3 regions of the Moorella naiadis (nom. illeg.) genome follow, and region 3 is predicted to be linked to each of the others. Evidence: riboswitches for the same ligand, from Rfam matches in the RefSeq annotation. Region 3 holds a riboswitch; each other region holds the start of a gene.
The links. A riboswitch is a leader RNA that binds a small molecule or an ion and turns the genes downstream of it on or off. The one in region 3 is predicted to bind cobalamin.

Region 1 (6,958 bases), on a different contig from region 3:
GCAGGTCTTTTCCCGCATAATCACGGCTGATGGCCGCGCCCATTTCCTTGACCCTCTGCTGAATAGCGGCGGCGCTGACTAAAACTTCGGCAATATCTTTCCGCAAACTAAGTTCCTCCCCCGGCATGCCTGCTTTATATAATATACCGCTTGACAGTTTACCATAACCTTGTTATCTTCGCTATATAACCTGAAAATCCTGCCTGGGGAAGCGGTTTTACCGGACGGAAGGGGCAGCCAGAATGACCGTTAGAAACACGACCCTGGAGGATAGGGCGCGCCAGATCCTAGGGGTGGAGGCCGGGGCCGACATTATGGCCATCAAAAAGGCTTACCGCCGCCTGGCCAGGCGGTACCACCCCGATTGCAACCGGGATGCGGATGCGAGCAGTGAGAAATTCATGCTGATCACCGAGGCGTATAACTACCTCCTGCGCCACCAACTTCCCGGGCGCAATTCCCCCCTGGCGTCCGGCCTTAACCTGGAAAAAGAAGACCCGGATGCAGCATACGCCTCCTGGTGGATGGAGCATTACCGCGATTTTTTCTAAAGCCCAGGATCTCGCTCGCGAGACAGGCAGTACCGTGCCTGCAAGGTATGTGTCAGCACCTCTCCCTCTTGTCCTGCTGCGACATCTATGTTATATACTAATCGGCACACTACAAAACTCTTGCCCAACTTGCTGGAGGCGTAAAAATTGCTGCCCATCGTCACTGAAATCAAGGCCCCCGCCGATCCAGAAGCCCTTTATATCACCTTGACCAGTGGCCGGGAAAACAGCTTCCTGCTGGAGAGCGCCCTCCGGCACTCCCGTTTGGGTCGCTACTCCTTCCTGGGCGGCGACCCCTTCCTGGTCCTTAAAACCTGGGGCCATCAGGCTCTCCTCTTCCGCCCCGGTGGCTTAACCAAAACGATTACCGGCCACCCCTGGGAGGTTATCCGCTCCCTCCTGGCCCAATACCGCTTACCGCGGCAGGAACAACCCATCCCTTTTACCGGGGGTGCCGTTGGTTACCTGGCTTATGACCTGGGCCGTTATATAGAAAAGATACCTGCTTGGGCCACCGCTGATCTGCCCTTCCCGGAGGGCTACCTAGCTTTCTATGATACCATCGTCGCCATCGACCACCAGGAAGAAAAGGTTTATCTGGCTGCCAACGGTTTCCCGGAAACCGGCCCGGCAGCGGAAAAAAAGGCCCTGGCCAGAATCAAAGAACTCGCCCCACGCCTGGCAAGCATCCGGTCCCCGCAGCCTCCGGCCGGTCCTAACGATGAAAGGCCGGGCATTACCTCCCTGTTTACCCGGGAAGCTTACTGCCAGGCCGTCGCCAGGGCCAGGGAGTATATCGCCGCCGGGGATATTTTTGAAGTTAACTTATCCCAGCGCCTGCAGGCGCCCCTGACGATGGAGCCCTGGGAGCTATACCACCGCCTGCGGCGAGTCAACCCGGCGCCCTTCGCCGCCTACCTCCCTTTAAAAGAAGGGGTCATTGCCAGTGCGTCGCCAGAAAGATTTTTGCGGGTAAGCCAGGGGAAGGTAGAAACCCGGCCCATCAAAGGCACCCGGCGCCGGGGTGAAAACCCGGAAGAGGATCAATCCTTGCGACAGGAGTTATGGCAGAGCGCTAAGGACCGGGCCGAACTGGTAATGATCATCGACCTGGAAAGGAACGACCTGGGTCGGGTCTGCCGGGTTGGCTCGGTGCAGGTACCGGAGCTTTTTGTTCTGGAAGAATATGCCACGGTTTTTCACCTGGTAAGTACCGTCACCGGCGTCCTGGAACCGGGAAGGGATATGGTGGACCTCTGGCGGGCCACCTTTCCCGGCGGTTCTATCACCGGTGCCCCCAAGGTACGTTCCATGGAAATCATCGAAGAACTAGAGCCTGTACGGCGCAGCGTATACACCGGGGCCATCGGCTACCTGGGGTTCGACGGGGAAGCCGACTGGAATATTGTCATCCGGACCTTGCTTCTAGCCAGTGACCAGGCCTATTTCCAGGTCGGCGGCGCCGTGACGGCCGACTCCCAACCCCTGCTTGAATACCAGGAGACTCTAGACAAAGCCCGCGGCTTGATCGCGGCTTTATGCGGCTTTACATGGAGGAAAAGAATAAAATGACAGGATCGGTTGTCTATTTAAATGGCTCCTTGTATCCCCCCACCACAACCGGCATCGACCCGGATGCTCCCGGCTTCTTGTACGGAGCCGGGCTCTTTGAGACCATCCGCATTGAGAATCGTCAGCCCCTGTTTCTTGACGAACACCTGGAGCGCCTTACCAACAGTGCTTTGCACCTGGGCTGGCCACCACCTGCAAAGGAGACTATCAATATCCCCTTCCAGGAGGCCATCGCTAGAAGAGGCGTAACTATCGGCCGCGCCCGTCTTAATTTTTTCCAGGGCCGGGAGGGTTTTAACCTGCTCCTGGCGGTAAATGACGGCCTGCCCTATACCCCTCAGGAGTACCATCGAGGCTGCCCGGCAGCCATTGTGAGCATACCTCGCAACCAGCGTTCCCCCCTGGCCGGATTGAAGACCATGAACTATCTGGAAAACCTCCTGGCCCTGGCCGAGGCCCGGTCCAGGGGAGCCCGCGAGGCCCTGCTCCTGAACCTGGATGGTTACCTGGCCGAAGGCAGCCGCAGCAATCTTTTTATTGTTTCTGATGATGCCCTCTATACCCCCGATCCGGCCAGCGGCCCCCTCCCCGGCCTGGCCCGTGCCCGGGTCCTGAAAATAGCTACCGGCCTGGGCCTGATGGTAAAAGAAGAACCTTTACCACCGGAGGCGCTCGCTACAGCAAGGGAAGCCTTCCTGACCAACAGCCTGATGGAAATCCTCCCCCTGACGCAGGTAGACGGCCGTCCCGTTGGTGATGGCCACCCCGGACCGGTGACGACCCTGCTTCAAACCTGTTATCAGGAGAAAAAGGCTGCTGCCCGCGGCTAAAAAAGCCCCTGCCACTTCACTTTTGCCAGGTTAATTGCCCAAGCATCCGGGTTATCCGGGGTTGGAAAACCCTCCCGGTTAAGATATGTTGGCGCCTTACCTGCCTTGATCGGCTTCTAAAAGAACTCCTGCCGACTATTTACTCCCTCTAAGATACGGTGGATCTGGCGGTTTTTTTAAGCTCCTGGCAGGAATTTTCGACCGGGCGTCGTATATTTTTAGTAACAAGAAACCTTATGAAGCGTCGGAGGTGCCCGCTGCCTAAGCGGGAGAATAGGGAATCAGGTGTCAATCCTGAGCGGACCCGCCACTGTGTCCGGGGAGGAGCCTGCCAAGACCACCCTGCGGGGGAAGGTGCAGGAGTTCCGGTGATCCGGGAGCCAGGAGACCTGCCCCGGCGTGGACCTGTTGTGGCGGATGATGGTAAAATCCCCACCCATTAATTGGGTGGGGATTTTTGTTTTCGGGGGTGAAGGCGCGTGATCCGAGCAACAATTAAGTCTTTTTCTTACCCCGGCAGCGCAACCGTCCTTAAAGATATCGACCTGCACATCCAGGAGGGGGAGTTTGTCGTCATCACCGGGGTATCCGGGGCGGGTAAGTCCACCCTGGCCCGCTGCCTGGCAGGGGCGATACCCCATTTTTTCCCCGGCCGGTTGGTGGGCGAGGTAAGAGTCAAGAGCCGCGAGCTGGCCTCCTTGACCCTGCCGGCCATAGCCACCTTTATGGCCTATGTCGACCAGGAACCCCAGAACCAGCTCTTTCACCTCAGCGTTGCTGAAGACGTGGCCTTCGGGGCCGGCAACCTGGGCCTGGAAAGGGAGGAGATCCGTGCCCGGGTCGATGGTGCCCTCACCTTCGTCGGCGGCCGGCACCTGGCAACCAGGAGCCCCATCACCCTCTCCGGGGGCGAACTGCAGCGCTGCGCCCTGGCCACCTATATCGCCATGGCCCCCCGGGTGATGATCCTCACCGTGGCCCTTAACGCCCTGATCGAGAAAAAGGGGGTGAAGACGGCCCTCATCACCACTGCCGGTTTCCGGGATGCCCTGGAAATCAGGCGCTCCCGGAGAAAGAACCAATGGGATTTCCGGGCTCCGGTACCGCCGGTCCTGGTACCGCGACGGCTGCGCTTCGGCCTCCGGGAGAGGATGGATTACCGGGGCGTCCCGCTACTCCCACTAGACCGGGAGCAACTGGCCGCCATTGCCGCCCAGCTGGAGGCGTAAGGCGTCGCGGCCGTGGCGGTATGCCTGCTTTTTGCTTTTAAAAATCCCGCCCACGAACAGGAGGTAGGCGCTTACCTCCGCCGCCGCCTGCCGGGGGTATTCATCTCCCTCTCTTCCGAGGTATCCCCCCGCCTGGGGGAGTATGAACGAACCTCGACCACGGTTTTAAACGCCGCTTTAAGCCCCCTCCTGGCCGACCACCTGGAGGAGCTCCAAGCCTTTTTCGCCGGGGAAGGCATGAAGGGTCGAGTATGGCTAATGCAGAATAACGGCGGCCTGACCGATAGCCGCGCGGCCAGTTCCTTTGGGATCAAGGGGCTCTTCTCCGGTCCGGCCGGGGGTGCGGCATTATTTCGGCCGCCAAGGGCCAGGAGGAGTACGGCGTGGTCATTAACGGTAACGCCGTCGACGAGGAAGCCACAGCTTCCTTACGGGCGTAGATGCGCCGGTAGCGGTAAAGAGGCGCACCGGCCACTCCTGGCGGAAATGCTACTGGGATTTTTATCTCTGGGCTTTTTCACGGGGAATTTCATAGATTGTGTTTTCCTCTACCGCATGGTACTATAGTTTTGAACTGTGAGGCTAAAACCTTGGAAATAGGGCAAATACGAAAGAGGATACGGGAAGGGCAATATCGTTTAACGGTTCACGCTGCAATTCGTTCCAAGGAACGGGGCATTACTACAAACGATATGGAAGCCGCAATCCTGAATGGCGAAATAATCGAAGAATATCCCGACGATAAGCCTTTTCCAAGCTGTCTTATTTACGGTCGTACACTTTCCGGCCTGCCGTTACATGTAGTTTGCAGTTTGGCGCCCATAAGCGATATTATCACCCTCTACCTTCCGGATGAGAAGAAGTGGATAGATTACAAAGTCAGGCGAAAGGAGTAAACGCCATGAAGAACGACCAAAGTATTTGCCCGGTATGCGGCGGAACGCTAGAAGAAAAACTAACCCAGCTTGATTTTCGTTATAAAGGCCGATTAATCGTGGTGGAAGGGGTGCCGGCCCAGGTTTGCAAAGACTGCGGCGAACAATTAATTTCCGCCAGGACTTCCAAGGATATAGATGTTCTCTTGGATTCGGATATCAAACCAATTAAGCAAATTAATGTGCCTGTATTACCCTTTCGCCATATTGCCCAGGCTTAAGAAAGTAGCCCTCTCTTGCCGGTGGCCTAAAAACCACCGGCTTTTTATTTTTTATTTACTGGGCAAGCCAGGTTCGATAATTACTGACTAGGTGGCCTAGACAGGCAGTACTGAACCCGCCTGGGGTATTAACAATACTTTCGCTTCGGGGCCTATTTCCCCCAAAGCTCGGTTATAAGCTTCCGGCAAGCTGGTAAAAGGCTCTACAAAGACTTGCTGCACAACCTGCTCTGGTAAAGAAGATACCAAATAGATCTGAATATCCTTTAAAACCATGGCAATGGCTGCTGCTTTATGACCGCCCAACTCGAAGTTAGTATGAATACGTGCGATCAGATCCTCGGGTTTTTGGGCCGCTGCAATCCAGCGGGTAAAGGCCTCATCTCCAAGGCCCTCCGGGCATGCGGCCACCAGGATGAGGATCCCGCCCGGCCTGACCGCCCGCCGGGCGTTATCGATGGCCTTCTGGGCCTGGTAAAGGTTGATGTCTTTAGGGAAACCCCCCGCCGAGGCAATGACTATATCTGCCGGTTCAGCAAAAAGAAAGCCACAGAAATAATTGCCCGGGAAAATCGATAATATAAGGTCATATAAGTGATGGTTACATGAATGATATAGAATGCCATATATCACTTTGAGCAATACCAATATAATGTTTAAACCGCCCTTACTGGGGCGGTTTGATGTTAATGCGCTTATTAAAGTCGTAAAAGTCGACGATCATGGTCAGTTTATCCTGGGGGTGTTCCCGGTGACTGGCTTCCAGAGAGACGCGGCGGATATAGGTACTGCCCCGTTCCACCAGAAACTGGTAGTTGAAATCCTGCCAGTAACTGTTGAGAAAATGGTTGTTGACCCGGGGCTTGCAGGTCAGGAGGTAGGGCCGGCCCGGGATCTTCTTCTGGCGGCCCAGGTACTGCAGGTCGTTGACCTGCATGATCTTTAGGATAGACATGGGATTAATTTCAGCCATAAACTTTTCCTGGTCCAGGGGGCTGTTGCCCGGGGTTACCATCCAGCGCTTGGAGGATGGGTCGCGAAAATAGGTCGTTTCCTTGACTTGATAAATCTCCACCGGCTGGCCCGTCATCTGCCCTTTTAGATAGAGGCTGCCGTCGCTGGCCTTTTCCCCATCCAAATTGCTCAAGGCGACTTTATTACCTCCCGTCAGGAGGCTGGCCTCGACGTGAAAACGGTAGCTGCCGGCCTGGTTGGTAGTGTCCAGGGCCTGCACGATAAGCTCCTGGGGGTCGACCTTGACCTCCCGCAGGTAATAGTTATAGGCCCAGGCGCCACCGCCCAGAACCACGATTAATACTACCGGCAGGATGATTTGCCAGCGTAAGAACCTTTGCAGCAATGACTTCCCCCCTCTCCGGCCGTCGTTTCCCGGGTACTCAGCATATTCTATTTAATGGTATGGCAGGCGGCCAGGGATATACCAGGATATTTCTGGCAACCAGCCGACCTTGTACCACAGCAAAAAAAGGCCTGACTGAATGTCAGGCCTGTAAATTCAAGGTTACGCCCATATTGCCCAGGCAGTACTCTCACATTTGAAAACGGTAGAAGTTATCTCGCAATATAGCCTCATATCGGGGTTTAAGCCCGCACCAGACA
Region 2 (6,958 bases), on a different contig from region 3:
AATCCGGCATGAAACAGCCCTGATGATCAAGCAAGTAGAAGCTGAAGCCAAGGAAGAGGCCGAGAAGAAAGCCCGGGAAATCATTACCCAGGCCATCCAGCACTGTGCTGCTGATTATGTGGCGGAAGCAACGGTCTCGGTGGTTAATTTACCCAACGATGAGATGAAGGGGCGGATAATCGGTCGCGAAGGCCGCAATATCCGGGCCCTGGAAACCCTGACCGGAGTGGACCTGATTATTGATGATACCCCGGAGGCGGTTATCCTTTCCAGCTTTGATCCCATCCGCCGCGAGATAGCCCGGATTGCCCTGGAAAAACTCATCGCCGACGGGCGTATCCATCCGGCAAGAATTGAGGAAATGGTAGAAAAGGCCCGGCGGGAGCTGGAGACGAAGATCCGGGAGGAAGGCGAACAGGCCACCTTTGATGTCGGTATCCACGGCCTGCACCCGGAACTGATTCGCCTGCTGGGTAAATTAAAATACCGTACCAGCTACGGCCAGAATGTCCTGAAACACTCCCTGGAGGTCGCCTTCCTGGCTGGCGCCATGGCCGCCGAGCTGGGGGTTGACGTCCAGGTAGCCAAACGGGCCGGCCTGCTCCACGATATCGGCAAAGCCGTCGATTTTGAGGTGGAGGGGCCCCACGTTAACCTGGGGGTTGAGCTGGCCAAGAAATACCGGGAATCTCCCGAGGTTATCCACGCCATTGAAGCCCATCATGGCGATGTGGAGCCTAAAACCATCGAAGCCGGCCTAATCCAGGCGGCTGACGCCATCTCAGCGGCCCGTCCGGGAGCCCGGCGCGAGACCCTGGAAGCTTATATCAAACGCCTGGAGAAACTGGAGGAGATCGCCAACTCCTTCAACGGCGTGGAAAAATCCTACGCTATCCAGGCCGGCCGGGAAGTCCGCATCCTGGTTAAACCTGACAAGATTGATGATGCCCTGGCAGTACGCCTGGCCCGGGATATTGTCAAGACTATTGAACAATCTATGGAGTACCCCGGCCAGATCAAGGTGGTGGTAATCAGGGAAACCAGGGCCGTTGATTATGCCAAATAACTAAACGCGAAAGACCGGTGGCAGGGATGGGTGAGGTTTTACCATCTCTGCCATTAAATTTTCACTCTCCGGGAAGGACAAGGCAGGCAGGATTTTGCTAACTGGTGCAGAAGTAGTGTCATATTGGCGGCAACATCTTATACATAAAGTACGGGGCAGGTGTCTACCATGAGCCTGAAGTACAAACACGGCGGCGAGGTATCCGACAGCATAGGTCTGTTGATTTCTATTCTGGTGCGCTATCCGGAAGTGGGGACCATTAATTATGAACCCCACGACCAGGTCCTGCGTTTTACCTTTATGCTGGCGCAGCCGGTAGAGGAAGAGAGAGTCCGGGCCTTTGAAACGAAGTTCCATAAATCCCTGGAGGTTTATAACTACTTGGAAGATCGGGATGCCAGGGTTATCAACCTACACCACACCTACGACGATCAAATAATGTCCCTTGAAGTACAGCGGGATGTGGCCACCCTTTCCCGGGACGAGATTAACCTGATCATGACCCTGGTACAGGAGGAGTTTGGCTCCAGCCTGGTCGTGGAAAACAATGATGAAGTAATGGAAGAGGAATTAATCCTGCAGGAAGAGTTAATCGACCATATGCTCGAGAGTGTCAAGGGGACTACCTCCGAGAGACAGCTGATTGCCTTCCGGGAAGAGGGACGGGTTATGGTATTTAATAAGTAACCAAAGGTGAATAATAAAATGCAAGCAACCAACAAGGGAAGTTAAGGGGAATTTCGTTGCGAATTTTAATGATTGGTGACGTGGTGGGGCGGCCGGGCCGGCGGGCGGTGCGGGAAGTCCTACCGGCTTTACTCCAGGAACACCGGCCTGATCTGGTGATAGCCAATGGCGAGAATGCTGCCGGGGGTAATGGTATCACACCAGATACCGCCGGTGAACTTTTTGCCAGCGGCATTGACCTGCTCACCATGGGCAACCACGTTTGGGATAAAAGGGAAGCCCTGACCCTGTTGGAGCAGGAGGAGCGGATTGTCCGGCCGGCCAATTATCCTCCCGGCACTCCGGGCCGGGGCTATACCCTTTATCCCGTACGGGAGGATTTAAAAGTCGGGGTTATCAATCTGTCCGGCCGTATCTTCCTCCCCCCCCTGGATTGCCCCTTCCGCCTGGGGCAGGAGCTCGCCGCAGAATTGCGGCGGGAAACGCGGGTCATAGTAGTAGATTTTCATGCTGAGGCGACTTCAGAAAAGGTAGCCCTGGGCAGGTATTTAGACGGCCAGGTGAGTGCCGTTGTCGGCACCCATACCCATATCCAGACGGCCGATGCCCGGGTTCTGCCCGGGGGCACGGCTTACATAACTGATGTAGGTATGACCGGGCCCCGGGATTCCGTCCTGGGGGTTAAAACAGAGATCATTCTGCACCGGTTTTTAACCCAGTTACCAGTGCGGTTTGAGATTGCGGACGGGGTGGTGCAACTGGAGGCTGTACTTCTGGATATTGATCCTGCCACCGGCCGGGCTATGGGCATCCAGCGGCTGCAACACTCTGGTACCCCCTGAAGTTGAAGGTATACCCTGCTTAGGATAGGAGGTCAAGGCTGGCCCCGCGGCAATACCTGGGATAGTTGTATATGCGGTAATTACAACTTAAATGAATTATATGCTTTTTAAGAGGAATTTTTCCCTGCACAGCGAATAGATAGTATCAAAGACAGGTATGAGGGGGGTTATTCTTTATGGAAGTTTTGAAAGTAGCCGCCAGGTCCAACCCGAACTCCGTGGCTGGAGCCCTGGTCGGGGTTTTACGGGAAAAGGGCGGGGTGGAGATCCAGGCGGTTGGGGCCGGGGCTTTAAACCAGGCCATTAAAGCGGTGACTATTGCCCGGGGTTTTGTGGCCCCCCGTGGCCTGGATATAGTCTGTATCCCGGCCTTTGTCGATATCGAGATTGATGGCCAGGAACGCACGGCAGTCAAGCTCATTATAGAGCCCCGGGCAGCAGGGATCAACGGGTTGAGCGAAAAGTTAAATCTGGAACCTGTTACCGCCAGGTAGCAGGCTTTTTTAGGTTATAATAAAGCCAAGAAAATAGTAACCGGGTGATAGTTTGGCTGCAGATCTCCATGCTCATACCACAGCCTCCGATGGCCACCTGTCCCCGGCCCGGGTAGTACACCTGGCCGGCGAGAAGGGGTTGGCGGCCCTGGGGATAACTGATCACGATACTGTTGCCGGCCTGGCGGAAGCCCTGGCCGCCGGGCAGGAAATCGGTCTGCCGGTAATCGCCGGGATCGAGTTAAGTACCGAGGCGGAGGGCCGGGAGGTCCACCTCCTGGGTTACGGTTTCGACTGGCACCAGCGGGATCTTCTGGCCTTTTTAGCCGTTATGCGCCAGGCTCGCTACCGGCGCTGCCTGAAGATTGTCGCCCGGCTGCGGGACCTGGGCTATGACCTGCAGGTGGCGGATGTGGAGCAGGAGGTCCGGGGTGAAGCCATGGGCCGGCCCCATATAGCGGCCGCCCTGGTACATAAGGGCTATTTACCCTCCGTAGATGCCGCCTTTAAAACCCTGTTAGCGCGGGGGCGCCCGGCTTACGTGCCCCGGACCAGGGTACCACCCGCCTGGGCCGTGGAGATAATTTTAAAAGCCAGGGGCCTGCCGGTCCTGGCCCACCCGGGTCTCAGCCAGGTGAATGATCTAATTCCCAGGCTGGTAGCCGTTGGCCTCCAGGGTCTTGAGGTTTATTATCCCTATCATGACGCCGCCGTCATGAGGCATTACCGGCAAATAGCTACTGCCTACAACCTGGTTATAACCGGTGGTTCCGATTTCCACGGGCGACCGGGAGATACCCACGCCGACCTGGGCTCCTGCACCTTAAATGCGGCTGAGCTGGAAAGGTTAATGGAGCGATTGCAAAAGATTAAGGAGCAGGCGACTAAGGATTGGGCGCCGGGCATATACTTTAACAAATGAACAGGAGGGGGTGGGGGCCGTTGGCTGATGATAGCCAGGCAGCCCTTTACCGGCGAATTAAAGAATTGGAAAGCAGGATCGAGCAATTGCGGATCAGCCGGCGTGTCCTGATGCGCCTGGTGGAGAAAAGCGAGGTCGAGAAGTGGGAAATAGTGAACCGCTTGCGCTGGGAAAAGGAACAACTGCAGACCCGTAACCATCGTTATGCCCGGGCCATCTGGCAAAAAAACAAGGAATTAGTATTCTTAGCGGGCAAGCTGCAAGGGCATATTGTGCCCGGGGCTTGACCGGTATAGAGGGATGGTTTATACTATAGTCAAATTTAATAAACAACAGGTGCTTGCCGGGAAAAGGGAATCAGGTGTAAATCCTGAGCGGTCGCGCCACTGTAACCGGGGAGTTTTTCCTCAAGTAGCCACTGGTGTTATACTGGGAAGGCGAGGGAAAGCAGGGAGCCGGGAGCCAGGAAACCTGCCTGTTGCTGAACCCTCGCGTTTAGGGGTGAAATATAAAAGAATTTACTCCAGCCGTTTGCGCGAGGCTGGAGTTTATTTTTGCGGCGGGAACTGGCCGCCGTAAACGTCATTTCAGGTAGGTAGGGTATTTTGGATGGCAAAATGGAAGAACGCGGGCCGCTGATCATGATCACCGGCGGTAGCCGGAGCGGCAAGAGCAGCCTGGCAGAGGAACTGGCAGGCCGGGCAGGGGGTGAAGTCGTCTACCTGGCAACAGCCACCGTTGATGATGCCGAAATGGCTGCTCGGGTGGCCAGGCATCGCCGCCGCCGCCCGGCCTGCTGGCGGACGGTGGAGGTTCCCCTGGAGGTTGCCGCGGCGATAGAACAAGAAGGTGCTAGAGCTGTTACCCTACTCATGGACAGCCTGGGGATGTGGCTTACCAACCTCCTGGGTAGTTACGACGGCGAGGGAGCAGGTAGCCAGGATGAGCAGGAGAAGATTATCGCGGGCATTATGGCCAAGGTGCAGGAGCTGGCTGTCGCAGCCCGCCAGGCCCGGGCGCGGGTAATTATCGTTACCGATGAGGTGGGGCTGGGCCTGGTGCCACCCTATCCCCTGGGCCGCCTTTTTCGCGACCTCCTGGGCCTGGCCAACCAGGAGCTGGCCCGCCAGGCCGATACAGTATACTTGGTTGTAGCCGGTCTGCCAGTAGTCCTCAAGGGTGAAGACCTATCACCCTCCTTCCCTCATGGGGACTAGCGTCCCAACCGAGGATAAGCGCAGCCGCCTGTTTGAGGCCGGAGGCCGAGTTAAAGCTGCGCCCGAAGCCGGCCGAGCTCGACACAAGTATAATGGCGCCACCAGCGCCTGAAAGGAACCTGCCTTACCCCCGAAGTAGCTAACCATATTATTGGAGGAGAAACCGGTGGCCAAAGAATTACGACGGGGCTATACAACCGGCACTTGCGCCGCAGCGGCGGCCCGGGCCGCCGCCCTGGCCTTGTGGCGGCATGAAACGGTAAATACAGTCTCCCTGACCTTGCCCCGGGGCGAAAAAATAATCATGCCGGTTACCCTGCTTCAGAAAAATCTTGATGAGGTCGAGGCAGTAGTAATTAAAGACGCCGGCGACGACCCCGATGTCACCGACGGCGCGGCCGTTCACGTCCGCGCCCGGAAAAGAGCTAAGGGGATCGTCCTGCGGGGCGGTGCTGGCATCGGTACAGTTACCCGGCCCGGCCTGGCCGTGCCGGTGGGAGAACCGGCCATTAATCCCGTGCCCAGGGCCATGATTAACAGTGCGGTAGCTGACCTGGTACCGGCCGGCCAGGGAATGGAGCTAGAGATTAGCATCCCCAGGGGTGAAGAGCTGGCCCGGCGCACCCTGAACCCCCGCCTGGGGATTACCGGCGGTTTATCCATCTTGGGCACCACCGGCATAGTCGAACCCATGTCGGAGGAAGCCTTCCGCACCTCCCTGGTACCCCAGATCGATGTCGCCCTGGCAGCTGGCTGGAAAACCCTGGTTTTGACGCCGGGCCGTCTGGGCCAGCGCCAGGCCGAGGAGAAATATGGCCTGCCGGCCACCGCCGTTATCCTCACCAGCAATTTTATCGGTTACCTTTTGGAGGCCTGCGCGGAACGCCCGGTCAAGGGGGTTCTCCTCTGGGGCCACGCAGGCAAGCTGGTGAAGGTAGCGGGCGGTATTTTTTATACCCACAGCCATATTGCCGACGCCCGCCAGGAGATTATCGCCGCCCGGGCGGCGGCAGCAGGGGCCTCCCGTGAACTGGTACAAGAGATCCTGGCCGCCACCACGGTGGAGGCAGTCCAGGAGTTATTGCAGCGAGCAGCCATGGAACCGGGTTTCTGGGATTCCCTGGCGGCTCTGGCCAGCCAGCGGGCCACGGCCCTGGTCCATGGGGCTTTAACTATCGGTACAGCCCTCCTGAACCTCCAAGGGGAGATCCTGGGCCTGGATGCGACCGCGCGGCAGATAATGGGGGGCTTTAGTTATGTCTAGGAAAAGTTGGTTAGCAGTCATTGGTGTGGGTCCCGGTACCCCGGAATACCTGACCCCGGCAGCCTGCCAGGCAGCCCGGGCGGCGGAGATCCTGGTCGGGGGTCGCCGGGCGCTGGACCTCTTTGCGGATCTACCCCGGGAGAAACAGGTTCTTGGCGGCGACCTGGAGAAGGTATATACCTTTCTACAGGAGGTACGTCCCCGGCCTACAGCAGTCTTGGTTTCCGGGGATCCGGGCTTCTATAGCCTGCTGGGATGGCTGCGGCGCAAATTCCCCGGGGAGAAAATAACCGTTATTCCCGGTATCAGTTCCGTCCAGCTGGCCTTTGCCCGCCTGGGCCGGGGCTGGGAGGGAGCGATTTTCCTGAGCCTCCACGGGCGCCCCCTGACAACCCTGGCCCCCTACCTTCCCCGCCTAACGGAAAAGTCGGTACAGCTGGCGCTGCTGACCGGGGGCAGCAATACC
Region 3 (6,958 bases):
AATAGTGAAGTGGTGTACGCTGCCGGCGATGTTTGCGAGACTTACGACCCCCTAAGGCAACAGAGAGCAGTTAACGCCATGTGGCCTAATGCCGTTTTCCAGGGAGCTGCAGCGGGTGCTAATATGGCGGGCGCGCAAGAATTGGCCCATACAGGTGTCCGGGTAAACGCGGCTTCCTTTTTCGGCCTTCAGGCCGCATCTGTAGGCTGGACCCGCCCCCGGGAGGGAGACGAGGAAGTTACGGTACTGGAGAGGGAGGAAAATTATCTTAAATTTATATTCCGCCAGGAGCACCTGGTTGGAGCGGTGCTGGTTGGTGATATCAGGAATATAGGTTATTACCGATGGTTGGTGGCCGAGGAAAAACCTGCCGGTTTTTTACGGCGGGAAGGGGCTAGGAAGGTCTATAATTTTAGCACTTACCGGGCTAAAGTATGGGCAGATTTATTAAAAGCGGATAGCGCCGCACCGATTAAAGGAGGGGAAGAATAACTCGCCTTTTGATTTTCCTTTGGAGATGCTCACCCCTTTATAAAGGGATATATGCCCATAAAGGACACTTTACCGGCAAGTGCCTGAGCTATAGCCGCTTGCTTCACCAGATCTATTTCCAGGGCCAGGTCGCAGCCTTTGCGCATCGACGGCGGGGGCGCTACCAGTCTGCAATTAAACCTGGCCTTTTTAGCCACTTTTCGGCTTTCATAGCTTCTCTTACCATTGTAAAAATTATCGAGCCTTTGGCTTGAAAGAGTGCAGTTTTGGGCCCTACGATTAGGGCTTTTAATATTTATTGACATAGGCCCATAATAGGTTTATAATATTACTGAACAGATGCCCATTAACAAGAAAGTTGATTAATACATTACTTAACTTAGCTGGACGTTAGGGGGCAAGGGTAATGTATGGGGAACTTGTTCTCGATCATTTTTTAAACCCGCGTAATGTCGGCATAATTAAGGACGCGGATGGTATAGGCACTATTGGCGATCCTGGCTGCGGCGATTTCCTGTGTGTCTATATCAAAGTTCAAGATAATCGCCTAAGTGACGTTAAGTTTCAGGTACATGGGTGCCCGGCGGCTATAGCCACCAGCAGTATACTAACGGAAATCGCTAAAGGGAAAACCCTGGCGGAAGGCTTGCAGATTACTGATGCTGATGTGGCGGCAGCCATTGGCGGCTTGCCGGAAATTAAACTGCACTGCTCCAACCTGGGCGCCAGCGCCCTGCATGAAGCCATTCGTAACTACCAAGCTAAATTGAAAGCAGGTGGCTAGAAAAATGTCTGCAATGGTAGTTTTCGATGTAGAGAAATTTCGCCAGAGCGAGCGGCGTTTAACGCCCCAGCGCCAGGCGGTACTTAAAGCTTTCCTGGAATTATCCCGGGAACACCCCACAGCAGAATCTATTTACCAGGCGGCGCGCCGCTATTGCCCGACGGTAGGGGTAGCCACTGTCTACCGCTCATTAGATCTCTTTGTCCAGATGGGCCTTATTCAAAAGGCACCGACCCTGAATGGAACGGCCCGTTATGAGACTCAAAAAGTGCCGCATAATCATTTTGTCTGCCTCAAGTGTGGCCGTATTTTCGAGTTTCATAAAGAGCAAAGGCCGACAGTAGATGAAGAGATAGAAAAAAAGGGTTTTCAGGTCCTTAATGCCTCGACGATCTTCTTTGGTTATTGCCCCGCCTGCCGGGAATAAAATGAGCAAGAATGGCCAGCATTAGAAAAGTCTAATCGAGCCTTAATGCCCCTTTAATAGAGGCGGCTTATTATATCCTTGTCGGGCGATAAACCCGATAAAATCCAGCCCGGAAAGGGGTAATGTTCGATGAACAAAAAGTTGCTGGCCTCAGTAGGAACGGGTGTCATGCTGCTCGGTTCGGTAATCGGCATTAGCACGGCCTACAGCCAGGCAGCCAAGGCGGCACCTACCACTCCACCACCGGCGATAGTCCAACCGGCTCAGGTCCAGCCGGCCCAGACACCGGAGGAAAAAGCTGTTGGGACCGTCGACAAGGACAATTTACAGGTGCAACAGGGTTCACAACTCCAGGATACCAAGGGTACGGATACGGAAAAGGGTACCGCTGCCGAAGAAGCAAAGGGTAAAGAAGTAAAGACCAAAGAAGAGGCCAACGAGAATTTGCCTGGTGGCGGTCACAGCGACCCCCAGGGGGCCAATGTTGACCATCAGTTCAATGGTGTGGAGTAAGCTGGAACATACAGCAATATCTAGCAGGTAGCAAAAAGAAGCAGGGCGGTATAGTTACCGCTCTGCTTGTCTATTTCTTTATTGCGGAGGACAACCTGGAGCAAGCTTTTACTCCAATGACCGCCCGGACGTCAGGGCCGGGGTCCCGGCCAGAAGGAGGGAGATTCTTTTACGGTTAAAGATAATTTTACTGGCAGGAACTTTCCTTGTTGTGCCGAACATTATTATAAAGATAAAGCAAAAGTAAATCCGATGGGTGTCAGGGAAGCCGGTGCAAAACCGGCGCGGTGCCGCCACTGTGAGGGGGAGCACCTGCTAATGGGGCCACCGGGACCGCATTCAGCCGGTTTTAATCCACCGCTAAGGATTTTTTATATTTAAGAGTTTAGCGATGGGTATTTCCTGCTGAATGTTGGCCCGGGAAGGCAGCAGGAAGCGTTGAACCTGAGCCAGGAGACCTGCCCGTGGGATTTCACCGTTAAGCCACGGCCATGGTGAAGGTGAGGTGGGGGAAAGTTTGCCCCAGCTACGCCGGCGTGGCTGGGGTATTAATTTTGGTCGGCGAAAGGGGATTGATTAAACTATGATACCCAGGAAGATCATTAAGCGCGACGGCCGGGTGGTGGACTTTGCCGAAGAGAGAATTATCAACGCTATTTATAAGGCGGCAGTAGCCGTAGGTGGGCAGGACCGCCGCCTGGCCAGCCGGTTGGCCAACCAAGTAACGGCCTTACTGGCGGAAAGATTTGTCAATAAGTTGCCTACCGTGGAAGATGTCCAGGACCTGGTAGAAAAGGTCTTGATTGAGAACGGCCACGCCCGGACGGCCAAGGCCTATATCCTTTACCGGCAACAGCACGCCGAGTGGCGGGATTTTCGCCGCCTTATGGTCAACGTCCAGGAAATGGTCCAGGGCTACCTGGACGGCCGGGATTGGCGCATTAACGAGAACAGCAATATGAATTACTCCCTGCAAGGATTAAACAACCATATAATTGCCGCCGTCAGTTCCAGATACTGGTTGGAAAGGGTTTACCCGCCGGCTATTCGCGAAGCCCATGAAAAGGGCGAGATACATATCCATGACCTGGGATTGCTGGCGCCTTATTGCTGCGGCTGGGACCTGGTCGATTTGCTGGAAAGTGGGTTTGCCGGCGTGGGACAAAAGGTGGAAAGCGCGCCGCCAAGGCATTTCCGCACCGTCCTGGGGCAGGTTGCCAATTTCTTTTATACTTTACAGGGAGAAGCTGCCGGGGCCCAGGCTTTTTCCAGTTTTGATACTTACCTGGCGCCTTTTATCCGTTACGACGGCCTTGATTACCGGGAAGTCAAGCAGGCCCTGCAGGAGTTTATTTTCAACCTCAATGTACCTACCAGGGTGGGTTTCCAGACGCCCTTTGTCAACCTGACTATGGATGTAGTAGTGCCGCAGATGATGGCCAGCGAGCCGGTGATCATCGGCGGTGAGCGCCGGAAGGAGTGTTACGGTGACTTCCAGCAGGAGATGGACTGGCTGAATATGGCCTTTTGCGAGGTCATGACGGCGGGGGACGCCAGGGGCCGCATTTTTACCTTCCCCATACCCACTTACAACATCACGTCCGGTTTTCCCTGGGATAGCCCGGTGGCGGACAAGATCATGGCCATGACGGCCAGATACGGCATCCCCTACTTCGCCAACTTTATCAACTCCGATTTAAAGCCCGAGGACGTCCGCAGCATGTGTCTCTTCCCGGAAGAAGATATTTTGATTAGAGAAAATGGGACCATCCGGAAATTAACTATTGGAGAGCTTTTTGAACAAAACAAAGGACAGCAGCTTGACCATGAGTGGTTTGAGGTAGATAACCATGTTGAGTCTCTTTCCCTAAACCCTAAGTCAGGTAAATTAGAGTGGGTGGAAATTAAAAGATTGCTTAAGGTTACTGATCGAGCTGTTGTTCATATTCGAACCAAAGATGGTAAAACTATGAGCGTCTCTCCAGACCATTTAGTGGCCGTATATACAAAAGATGGCATTACAACAAAGAAAGCCTGTGATATTGCTACCGGCGATTTTCTTTTGGTGATGCGTGATGGCTCAAGGGCTCTAAATCAAGAGACAGAATTTGTCTCCAAAGAATTAGCTTGGTTTATGGGGTTATTTGTGGCTGATGGTAATTATTTATATGACTCACGGGAACATTGGAAAAAACGGCATAGAGGAGTCCAGATTAATTTTAATGAAAAGGAACAAGCACTAATTGAAAAGACCAAAACTGTTGTTCGTCGGCTTTTGAATTATGATATGAAGTTTATTCAAGACCCTCGCTATGAGAACTCTCTAAGAGGATATATATATAACAGCGAGTTTGCTCGTACATTAGAAGAAAAGTATCAGGTTCATAAATATGGTAGTCTTCCTAAATGGATTTGGTCTGTATCTCCAGAAATAATCTTATCTTTCATTGAAGGGTTCTTCGATGGTGATGGCTATACCGATGGAAAGGAGATTCATATTAATGACCAACGGCTGGCAGAAGAACTAAATCTGCTTCTGCAATTAGTAGGGATTAGTACAACCTATATAGTAAAACAAAACTCCCAGGTAATTCGAATACAACACGTTTTAGGGCGCGGAGCAAGGGGAGACAGGGTAATGCGAGACAAGCTGCACAATAATATACCTGAATTTCTGGTGGAACAGAAATATATACGTTCTGAAGACGGTGCAATGCTTTATCAAAGTTACGGATGTAAAACTGTAGGATTTTCCACAATAGATAGATGGGGTATTACTACCGAGACGATAGAATGGCTTCGCAATGCAGATTTTGCAGTAGTAGAAGTAGCCGATTCAACCATAGAACAGCTTGATTATGAACAGGTTTTTTATGATATAGAATTGGGCAAGAATCACTATTTTGTTCACTCGCAGGGTAATATTACGCACAACTGCTGCCGCCTGCGCCTGGATAATCGGGAACTCAAGAAACGCGGCGGCGGTCTTTTCGGCGCCAATCCCCTTACGGGGTCATGCGGCGTGGTGACCATAAATTTGCCGCGCCTCGGTTACCTTTCCGCAACTAAAGAAGAATTCTTCAGCGGCTTAAAGGGCAGGATGGACCTGGCCAAAGAGAGCCTGCTTTTGAAGCGTAACATCCTGGAAAAGCTGACGGAGCAGGGGCTTTATCCTTACTCCCGGTTCTACCTGCGGCGGGTTAAAGAACGCTTCGGCAGGTACTGGGAGAACCATTTCAATACCATTGGTATCGTGGGCATGCACGAGGCCCTCTTAAACTTCATGGGGCAAGGCATCGAAACCCGGGCGGGGAGGAGCCTGGCCTTAGAAATACTGGACTTTATGCGCTCCGTCTTAACCACCTACCAGACAGAGACCGGCCAGCTCTTCAACCTGGAGGCCACACCAGCGGAGGGTACTTCTTACCGCCTGGCCCGGCTGGACAGGCGCTTTTATCCCGATATTATCACTTCCGGTGCCAACGAACCGTATTACACCAATTCCACCCATTTGCCGGTCGGCTACACCGACGACGTTTTTACCGCCTTGGAGCATCAGGACGAGTTGCAGCTCAAATATACCGGCGGCACGGTCTTGCACGCCTACCTGGGGGAAAGGGTGACTGATACCGCCACCTGCCGCCGCTTTTTACAGACGGTGATGGATAACTTCCGCCTGCCCTATTTCACCATTACGCCCACCTTCAGCATCTGCCCCGAGCACGGCTATCTTTCCGGCGAGCAGTGGACATGCCCGGAATGCGGCCGGGAAACGGAGGTCTGGAGCCGTATTGTCGGCTATTACCGGCCAGTGAAGAACTGGAATAAAGGGAAGCAGGAGGAGTTCCGGGAACGGCAGAGCTTCCGGCCTGTCACCGGCGGCGAACAACCCGGCCGCTAGGTGGTCCAGGAAACGCCGGGCAGGAGGGATCCCGGCACAGCCCTGTGAAAAATTATGCTGGCCTGCTGTTGCCCGGCTGGAAACAGGCGGGTCCACCAGGCCTGGCAGGTAAAAATTACCGGGTAACCCGTATAGCCGCCAGGCATTCATTAAGCTGCAGGGCCGGAGCAGAGTGCCGGGAATAGCCCGGGAGACTGTTTTAAGGGGGGGCGGTACCCATAACCATTAGAGGCATCCAGCCAACAAGCCTAGTGGACTTTCCCGGCGAGGTTTGCACCACCCTTTTCCTGAGCGGATGTAATTTCCGCTGTCCCTGGTGCCATAACGCCGACCTGGTGCTACGCCCGTCTACCTTACCGGAAATAAGCGTTGAGGAGATCTTCGGCTTCCTCAACCGGCGCCGCTCCTGGGTGCAGGCCGTTTGTATCACTGGAGGTGAGCCAAGCCTGGCGCCGGGGCTGGAGGAATTCATTCGCTCCCTGAAATCCAGCGGTTTTAAAGTCAAATTGGATACTAACGGCACCCAGCCTGGCGTTATCGCTAGGCTGCTGGCGGGGGACCTCCTGGACTATGTGGCCATGGACGTGAAAGCTCCGCTGGCGAAGTACGACCTTTTAACCGGCACCAGGGTAGACCTTGAAGCGATCAAGGAAAGCATCGCCCTCCTCAAAAACAGCCAAATTGCTTGCGAACTCCGTACTACGGCAGTTCCCGGCCTGTTACTGGAAGAAGATTTTTCGGCCATAGGCCAAATGCTGGCCGGGGCTCGGTACTATGTATTGCAACAATTCCGGCCCGCTGGAAACCTATTGAACCCCGGCTTACGCGAACTCATTCCTTA

Region 1: linked by a shared signal. The riboswitch ahead of SDD30_RS03895 (ABC transporter ATP-binding protein) and the one ahead of SDD30_RS14080 (ribonucleoside triphosphate reductase) in region 3 are both predicted to bind cobalamin.
Region 2: linked by a shared signal. The riboswitch ahead of cobU (bifunctional adenosylcobinamide kinase/adenosylcobinamide-phosphate guanylyltransferase) and the one ahead of SDD30_RS14080 (ribonucleoside triphosphate reductase) in region 3 are both predicted to bind cobalamin.

Annotation. Positions count from the first base shown of each region.
Region 1 is NZ_JAXGFQ010000004.1:95,793-102,750, forward strand. Features, by position in the region: gene hpt (hypoxanthine phosphoribosyltransferase) at 1-106, opposite strand, end outside; gene SDD30_RS03880 (J domain-containing protein) at 243-551, shown strand; gene pabB (aminodeoxychorismate synthase component I) at 699-2,123, shown strand; gene SDD30_RS03890 (aminotransferase class IV) at 2,120-2,953, shown strand; cobalamin riboswitch at 3,185-3,363, shown strand; gene SDD30_RS03895 (ABC transporter ATP-binding protein) at 3,433-4,182, shown strand; gene SDD30_RS03900 (hydantoinase/oxoprolinase family protein) at 4,195-4,749, shown strand; gene SDD30_RS03905 (DUF4258 domain-containing protein) at 4,773-5,078, shown strand; gene SDD30_RS03910 (YgiT-type zinc finger protein) at 5,084-5,338, shown strand; gene SDD30_RS03915 (nickel-dependent lactate racemase family protein) at 5,435-5,986, opposite strand; gene SDD30_RS03920 (hypothetical protein) at 6,006-6,698, opposite strand.
Region 2 is NZ_JAXGFQ010000003.1:100,371-107,328, reverse strand. Features, by position in the region: gene rny (ribonuclease Y) at 1-1,066, shown strand, start outside; gene SDD30_RS02945 (hypothetical protein) at 1,235-1,753, shown strand; gene SDD30_RS02940 (TIGR00282 family metallophosphoesterase) at 1,810-2,595, shown strand; gene SDD30_RS02935 (stage V sporulation protein S) at 2,772-3,089, shown strand; gene SDD30_RS02930 (PHP domain-containing protein) at 3,142-4,011, shown strand; gene SDD30_RS02925 (translation initiation factor 2) at 4,032-4,298, shown strand; cobalamin riboswitch at 4,329-4,504, shown strand; gene cobU (bifunctional adenosylcobinamide kinase/adenosylcobinamide-phosphate guanylyltransferase) at 4,617-5,228, shown strand; gene cbiD (cobalt-precorrin-5B (C(1))-methyltransferase CbiD) at 5,395-6,492, shown strand; gene cbiE (precorrin-6y C5,15-methyltransferase (decarboxylating) subunit CbiE) at 6,485-6,958, shown strand, end outside.
Region 3 is NZ_JAXGFQ010000027.1:28,341-35,298, reverse strand. Features, by position in the region: gene SDD30_RS14105 (NAD(P)/FAD-dependent oxidoreductase) at 1-492, shown strand, start outside; gene SDD30_RS14100 (putative Se/S carrier-like protein) at 522-797, opposite strand; gene SDD30_RS14095 (iron-sulfur cluster assembly scaffold protein) at 899-1,276, shown strand; gene SDD30_RS14090 (Fur family transcriptional regulator) at 1,281-1,703, shown strand; gene SDD30_RS14085 (hypothetical protein) at 1,833-2,216, shown strand; cobalamin riboswitch at 2,454-2,696, shown strand; gene SDD30_RS14080 (ribonucleoside triphosphate reductase) at 2,800-6,117, shown strand; gene SDD30_RS14075 (anaerobic ribonucleoside-triphosphate reductase activating protein) at 6,336-6,958, shown strand, end outside.